DNA from 2 places in the Paenarthrobacter sp. 2TAF44 genome. Region 2 is predicted to be linked to the other one. Evidence: riboswitches for the same ligand, from Rfam matches in the RefSeq annotation. Region 2 holds a riboswitch; the other holds the start of a gene.
What was found. Region 2 has a riboswitch for thiamine pyrophosphate ahead of thiO (glycine oxidase ThiO). Riboswitches for the same ligand answer to the same signal wherever they lie in the genome.
Positions count from the first base shown of each region.

Region 1: linked by a shared signal. The riboswitch ahead of thiC (phosphomethylpyrimidine synthase ThiC) and the one ahead of thiO (glycine oxidase ThiO) in region 2 are both predicted to bind thiamine pyrophosphate.

Region 1 covers NZ_JBFRFP010000008.1:154,998-158,857, reverse strand. The annotation lists gene AB4Z15_RS10220 (VOC family protein) at 1-821, opposite strand, end outside; gene AB4Z15_RS10215 (amidohydrolase family protein) at 894-1,982, opposite strand; TPP riboswitch at 2,079-2,186, shown strand; gene thiC (phosphomethylpyrimidine synthase ThiC) at 2,182-3,860, shown strand, end outside.
Region 2 covers NZ_JBFRFP010000012.1:25,717-29,576, forward strand. The annotation lists gene AB4Z15_RS13260 (RNB domain-containing ribonuclease) at 1-487, opposite strand, end outside; gene AB4Z15_RS13265 (ferritin-like fold-containing protein) at 529-1,197, shown strand; gene thiE (thiamine phosphate synthase) at 1,243-1,926, opposite strand; TPP riboswitch at 1,954-2,071, shown strand; gene thiO (glycine oxidase ThiO) at 2,064-3,311, shown strand; gene thiS (sulfur carrier protein ThiS) at 3,308-3,544, shown strand; gene AB4Z15_RS13285 (thiazole synthase) at 3,549-3,860, shown strand, end outside.

The sequences.
Region 1 (3,860 bases), on a different contig from region 2:
TCCAGGCCCGTGTGGCGGTTCGCCACGGACGCAACTTTCAGCCGGTCAGCCAGTGCGGCGACGTCATCGGCAGTCGGAACTTCGATCAGGACCTCGCCCAGGCCCAGGGTATCCCTGCGGGGCCCGGCCCCGCGGCTGTTCCACACGTTCATCGCCATGTGGTGGTGGTAGCCGCCCGCAGAAACAAACAACGCCTGCCCGTGCCAGCCCGCCGTCCTCTCAAAACCCAGGGTGTCCACATAAAAATCCTGGGCAGTCTGCACGTCGCCTACCTGAAGGTGCACGTGCCCGACGCCGGCAGCTGCTTCCCGCTGGCCAGTCACGGCCGCCTCATTCAAGTGCTGCTGGAGGAAACGCTGGGGCGGCAAAGCAACATTGTCCATCACCACATTCTTGCCATCCCACTGCCAGACATCGCGCGGCTTGTCGTAATAGAGTTCAATGCCGTTGCCTTCCGGATCTGTGAAGTAGAACGCTTCGCTCACCAAATGGTCGGCACTGCCCACAAAAGCGCGCGGCTCATACTCTGCGGCCGTGGCAATGGTGGCCGCCAGGGAAGGCTGGTCCTGGAACAGGATGGCTGTATGGAAAAGCCCGGCTTCCCCACGGCCTGGAATCTGCAGGCCGGCAGCGGGAGCGAGATGGACTACTGGCTTGCCCACCCGCCCCAGGTACAGCCCGCCATCCTGCTCGGCCACGATCTCCAACCCCAGGGCGCGCTGGTAATAGTCACTCATGACCCTCATATCGCCAACCTTGAGCATGACGGTGCCCATAGTGAGTTCGGCAGGAAGGAGGTCCTGATTGGATGTCGTGGTCATGTCAAGCTCCCGATTTAATAGATGGCCGCCCTTCGGCACGTTCTACTTATCTAAATTACTTGAAGCTTCAATTTATTCCCACTGGACCACTTTGCCCCGCAGGACGACATGGTTCAGGCTCGCCACAGTTGCAAGGTTCTTCCTCGGGTCATCCCGGCAAAGCACGACGTCGGCACTTGCCCCTTCGCTGATGCCCTGGGCTCCCAGCCACTTCCGTGCGCCCCACGTGGCGGCGTCCAGGACGGCCGTGGGCGGCAGGCCGGCGTCGTAAAGTTCCTTCATTTCGTCAGCGATCCTGCCGTGCTTGATCACGCTCCCTGCATCCGTTCCCGCAAAGATGCCAACACCGGCTTCAAAGGCCTCCAGCACCCTTTCACGGCGTCGCTCCCAAAGCCGGGTCATGTGGTCCGCGTACACCGGAAACTTCGGGGCAGCCTGGGCAGCGATATCCGGAAAAGTCGCGATGTTAACCAACGTAGGAACAATCGGGACAGACTGCTCCACAAGACGGGGAATATGCCTGGGCAAGAGTCCTGTGGCGTGCTCAATGCAGTCAATCCCGGCGTCGAGCATGTCATCAATGGTGTCTTCAGCGAAGCAGTGGGCCGTCACCCTGGCCCCTTCGTCATGTGCGGCCGCAATCGCATCCCTCACGACGTTCCGAGGGAAGGAAACCGAGAGGTCTCCCGTCCCGCGATCGATCCAATCGCCCACGAGCTTCACCCAACCGTCCCCGTCCCGGGCTTCCTTGCGGGCTGTCTCCACGAGTTCGTCCGGCTCCACTTCGTGGCCCAAACCACGCAGGTAACGCCGGCTCCGGGCGATGTGGCGTCCGGCGCGAAGAAGCCGTGGGAGATCCTCCCTGCGCTGAACCCAACGCGTATCGCTTGGCGAGCCGGCGTCACGGATCAACAATGTGCCGGCTTTCAGGTCGGCCTGCGCCTGGGCAAGAGTTGTCTGCTCATCAACGGCCCCGCCGACCCCAAGTCCAATGTGGCAATGGGCGTCCACAAAACCAGGAAGGACCCATCCATCCAGCACGGAATCCGGCGCAGCGACTGGACGTTCGAACGTGAGTTTGCCATCAACGGACCAGAGCCCGTGCCGTTGATCGTCGCCTGCCACAAGCACTGGACCGGTGAATTCGATGATGTAGGCCATGCCAAAAGACTAATCTGCCGACATGCCACAAACCTCCGGGATGGGTAAGCGCTACGACGATGACTGTGTCCCCGATGAGAGCTGTGGTAGCTTCGTCTACGACCACACGGGGGCCCCTGCAGGGGCTGAGATCGGACTGAAGCAGTCTGCGACCGTTGAACCTGTCCGGGTAATGCCGGCGAAGGAAGTGAGTAATCCTTTGAGCACCACCGAAACACAGCACAGCCCTGCCGAAAACCAGGCCAACATCAGCGAAAAGACGACGGAAACCGTCACACAGTCACTGAAATCCCACTCGTTGGCGTGGCTGGAAGACCCGGCACATGGTATCCGCGTCCCCGTTACGGAGATTGCCTTGGAGCCCTCCCCCAACGGTGAGGCCAATGAACCACTTCAGGTATACCGAACTGCCGGACCGGGCAGTGACCCCGTGGTGGGCCTTGAACCGTTCCGCACCGGATGGATCGAAGCCCGAGGAGATACCGAGGCATACTCCGGACGGGAGAGGAACTTGCTCGACGACGGCAAATCAGCCGTACGCCGCGGCGCAGCATCCCAGGAATGGAAGGGAACGCAACCGGTGCCCCGCCGCGCCGTCGAAGGTAAGACCGTCACCCAGATGCACTATGCCAAACAAGGCATCGTCACGCCGGAAATGCAGTTTGTGGCGCTGAGGGAGAACTGCGACGTTGAGCTGGTCCGCAGCGAAGTGGCTGCCGGGCGCGCCATCATCCCCAACAACATCAACCACCCCGAGTCCGAGCCCATGATCATTGGCAAGGCCTTCCTGGTCAAGATCAACGCCAACATTGGAAACTCGGCCGTCACCAGTTCCATCGCCGAGGAAGTTGACAAGCTGCAATGGGCAACCCAGTGGGGTGCCGATACCGTCATGGACCTCTCCACCGGAGACGACATCCATACAACCCGCGAATGGATCATCCGCAACTCCCCCGTTCCGATCGGCACCGTGCCCATCTACCAGGCCCTGGAGAAGGTCAACGGTGAAGCCAACAAACTCACGTGGGAAATCTTCCGGGACACCGTAATAGAGCAGTGTGAACAAGGCGTTGACTACATGACCATCCACGCCGGGGTGCTCCTGCGCTACGTGCCCTTGACGGCAAACCGTGTGACAGGCATCGTCTCCCGTGGCGGCTCGATCATGGCCGGGTGGTGCTTGGCGCACCACGAGGAGAACTTCCTCTACACGCATTTTGATGAGCTCTGTGAAATCTTCGCCAAGTACGACGTCGCATTCTCCCTGGGCGACGGATTGCGCCCCGGTGCCACGGCTGACGCCAACGACGCCGCGCAGTTCGCCGAGCTCGATACGCTTGCAGAGCTGACCCAGCGGGCTTGGGAATTCGATGTGCAGGTGATGGTTGAAGGACCCGGACACATTCCCTTCCACTTGGTCCGCGAGAACGTGGAGCGCCAACAGGAACTGTGCAAAGGTGCCCCCTTCTACACCTTGGGACCGCTGGTCACGGACGTCGCTCCTGGCTATGACCACATCACCTCGGCAATCGGCGCAACGGAAATTGCGCGGTACGGCACGGCCATGCTCTGCTACGTAACGCCCAAGGAACACCTGGGACTGCCGAACAAGGATGATGTGAAGACCGGTGTGATCACGTACAAGATCGCAGCGCACGCAGCGGACCTCGCCAAGGGACACCCGGGCGCAAACGAACGCGACGACGCTTTGTCCAAGGCCAGGTTCGAGTTCCGTTGGCGGGACCAGTTCGCGTTGTCGCTGGATCCGGTTACTGCCGAAGCCTTCCACGACGAAACACTTCCTGCCGAACCTGCCAAGACGGCGCACTTCTGCTCGATGTGCGGACCCAAATTCTGCTCGATGCGCATCAGCCAAGA
Region 2 (3,860 bases):
CCACCGACGTAGTGGACACCTCCGCATTGTGGTCGAGTTCGAAGTCCCACACGAAGGCGCTGCAGTCCTGACCAGCCAACAGGCTTCCGGCGTTCTCGCTGATCACTTCCGGGTGCAGGGGGATCCTCCCGTCAGGAGCGTAGAACGTTTGTCCCCGTTGCCGCGTCTCTGCATCGAGCGCCCCGCCGGGAGCAACAAAGGATGGCACGTCGGCGATTGCGTAGAGGACTTTGTAACCGTCACCGGCCCGTTCAATGAATACCGCCTGGTCCAGATCGGTGGACGTTGCTGGATCGATGGTCACGAACGGAATGTCCCTGAGGTCACGCTCTGGCAGCGTGTGGTTTTCTACTGCTTTCCGGGCTTCCGCCACGGCTTCGGCCGGATACTCGCCTGGGAGCTCCAGTTCGGTCCGAAGGGCTGCAAATGCCTCTGCGAGCTGGTCCGACGAGTCGTCGACGTTGGGCGAAATCCGATGATGTGACACGAAAATCAGGTTAGCCCGAAATCGCTGGATAGTCTTGAACCATGAGCACTTCCTTGGACGATAATGCTCGCGTCCAGCGCCTCTCTTCGGAGCTGCTGGGAGCCATGGCGTACGGCGAGCTCTCGGCGTTTGGCCGGCTGTCTTTCGACTCCCGGTACGCTCCCACCCTGCACGACAGGGCAGTGTTGGCAAAGATTGCCGTTGGGGCTTACGGAAACTTTGCCTTGATCAGCAGCCGGCTCTCGGAGATGGGACTCGATGCCGAAGAGGCCATGCTTCCGTTCCAGCGCTCGTTTGACCACTTCCATGAGCGAACAAAGCCGGCGGACTGGTTTGAATCAGTCATGAAGGCCTATGTGATCGACACCGTGTCATCGGACTTTTACCGCATGGTCGCTTCGTACCTCGACGGCGGAACGCAACTCTTTGTCCAGAAGGTGGCCTCCGCCGACCAAGCCACGGAAGTATTACGCGTCCTCCTGCGCAGGGCCCTGGCTGATGATCCTCGCCTGGCATCGCGACTGGCTTTGTGGGGCCGCCGCCTCGTCGGTGAAGCGCTGACCCAGGCCCAACGCGTGGGCATGGAACATCCTCACTTGGGACCGCTGCTCAAGGGCGGCGGGGATGCCCGCACTGCAGTCAAGGTCCTTACCGCTGAACTTGCCGAGCGGCATGGTCGACGGATGTCCGGGCTCGGGCTCACGGCTTAAGAGACTTTCGCATATCCTCGGCTGCCGCCAGGGCGCCGGCGGTGATTATCCGGCGTCGAGCGCTTCCAGCAGAGTCTTTGCCGCCGCCGTCGGATCCTCCGCCTCAGTAATGGCCCGCACCACGACGATCCGGCTCGCTCCCGCAGCCACCACCTGTTCAATGTTGGTGAGGTCGATGCCGCCAATCGCGAACCAGGGGAGGAGGACGCCACCTACGGTCTCCGCATCCGCGCGCTTTACGGCTTCTGCGGCATATGTGACCAGATCCAGCCCGACTGCTTCACGGCCGGGCTTTGTGGGCGTTGCCCACACCGGACCAACACAGAAATAATCCAGTCCGCTCCTGCCAGGGGAGGCGGCTATCGCGGCGTCAACCTGTTCCGGCGTATGGGTGGAAAGGCCGATCACGGTGCGGTCGTGGAGGAGATGCCTTGCCGCGGGCAGGGGGATGTCCTTTTGCCCGATATGGAACACCGGAGCCCCGGAAATACTGGCAACATCGGCGCGGTCATTGACGGCCCACAGCCGTCCGTGCCGTTGGGCAACGTTGTGCAGAACCTCCAGTACCTCAAGCTCCTCAGCGGCCTCGAGCGTCTTGTCGCGAAGCTGGATGATGTCAACGCCGCCCTCAAACGCGGCGTCGACGAAGTCTTCGAAATCGCCTTGGCGTTTGCGGGCATCAGTGCATAAGTAAAGGCGGGCAGTGGTGTGGACATCATGCTGGGTCATGGAAACCAGAGTAGTTCCTCTAAACTGGGCACGTACTGCGGGAGCCGTGACAGCGTCATATGACCGTCCGGCTGAGAGGGCTTCAGCGCCGACCGCTTGACCTGATCCGGCTAGTACCGGCGTAGGGAAGGAAACACATGGCAGAATCCGGCCAAACCCCCTTGCAGGCAGACGTTGCAGTGATTGGTGGCGGCATCGTTGGCCTTGGCATCGCCCACGAAGCGCGCCGCCAGGGCCGCTCGGTGGTCCTCATTGATCCCACCCCCGCGGCCGGTGCGACGTTTGCTGCCGCGGGGATGCTGGCTCCGGTCAGCGAACTCCACTACCAGGAGGAACACCTCCTGGAACTCATGCTGGAATCCTCCCAACTGTGGCCCGCTTTCATCCGGAGCGTCCATGGCGGCGAATCAGCCACCGGATACCGCACGACGCCGACAATCGCCGTTGGTGCCGACGCCGCCGACCGCCGCGCCCTCGCAGACCTCCGCACAGTCCAGCAGGCCGCGGGCCTGCACGTGGAGCCATTGTCATTGCGGGAGGCGCGCCAACGTGAGCCTTTGCTGAGTCCACAGATTTCCTGTGCCTTCGACATACCGGCCGATCACCAAGTGGACCCGCGGCGGCTTGCACGATGCCTCATGGAAGGGTTGGCAGCCCACGGACCAGGTGACGCAACGTGGGTTTCCGGAGCGGAGGACGGTTTCGCCCTGCCGTTCCACGCATCCCGTTTGCTCTGGGATGGGGACCGCGTCTCCGGGGTTGAACTGGCTTCTGGCGCAGTCGAGGCCTCGGAAACTGTGATCGCCTGCGGGCTGGACGCGGCAAGGATCGGTAATCTCCCCGAGGGTCTCAGTCTTCCTCTGCGGCCCGTTTACGGTGACATCCTCAGGCTGCGCGTTCCCCACCACCTCCAGCCCCTCCTCACATCCACCATCCGGGGCATGGTCCGCGGGGTGCCGGTCTACATCGTGCCCCGGGATGATGGCACGGTGGTGATTGGAGCCACCCAGCGCGAGGACGGCCTATCCGCCTCCACCAATGCAGTCTCCGCCGGAGGCGTCTACCAACTCCTGCGGGACGCTCAAGTCCTGGTGCCTGCCGTGGCGGAGTTGGAACTGCTGGAAGCGACAGCCCGCGCACGGCCCGGCACTCCGGACAACGCACCATTACTGGGACGCGTTGCCGGGCGCGCGGGCACCATCGACGGTCTCGTAATCGCAACCGGGTTCTTCCGCCATGGCGTCCTGTTGACGCCTGTGGCCGCCAAAATCGTAGGCGGGCTAATCAGCGCCTCAGCCGATCCCCGATGGTCCAACTTCACCCCTGATCGATTTACGGCAACGCCGGATGACCGCCTCCAACCAGCAACCAAGGACACACCATGAACATCAAACTCAATGGCTCCGTTCATGCCGTGGCGGATGACGCATCCGTCAGCACGCTCGTCAGCGCCATCACAGGCCGCATCCTGGACCACCGCGGACAGGCGGCCGACGGCGGCAAGCTGGGTGTCGCCGTCGCACGCAATTCCGAGGTAGTGCCGCGCAGCCAGTGGGCCGCGACTGCGCTCGCCGATGGAGACGAACTCGAACTCGTAACCGCAGTCCAGGGAGGCTGAAAAAATGACAGTAGCAAAATCTGACATCCGCACAGATGCTTTGGTGATCGACGGCGTCGAATTCGGCTCCCGCCTGATCATGGGTACCGGTGGTGCACCGAGTCTTGACGGGTTGGGAGCAGCCCTTCTGGCTTCAGGAACGGAACTGACCACTGTGGCAATGCGCAGGTACTCACCGGCCGAGACAGGCTCACTGTTTCAACTCCTGCTGGATCACAACATTCGGGTCCTGCCCAACACCGCTGGCTGTTTTACTGCCAAAGACGCAGTGATGACCGCGGAGCTCGCCCGGGAGGCGCTGGAGACAGACTGGGTG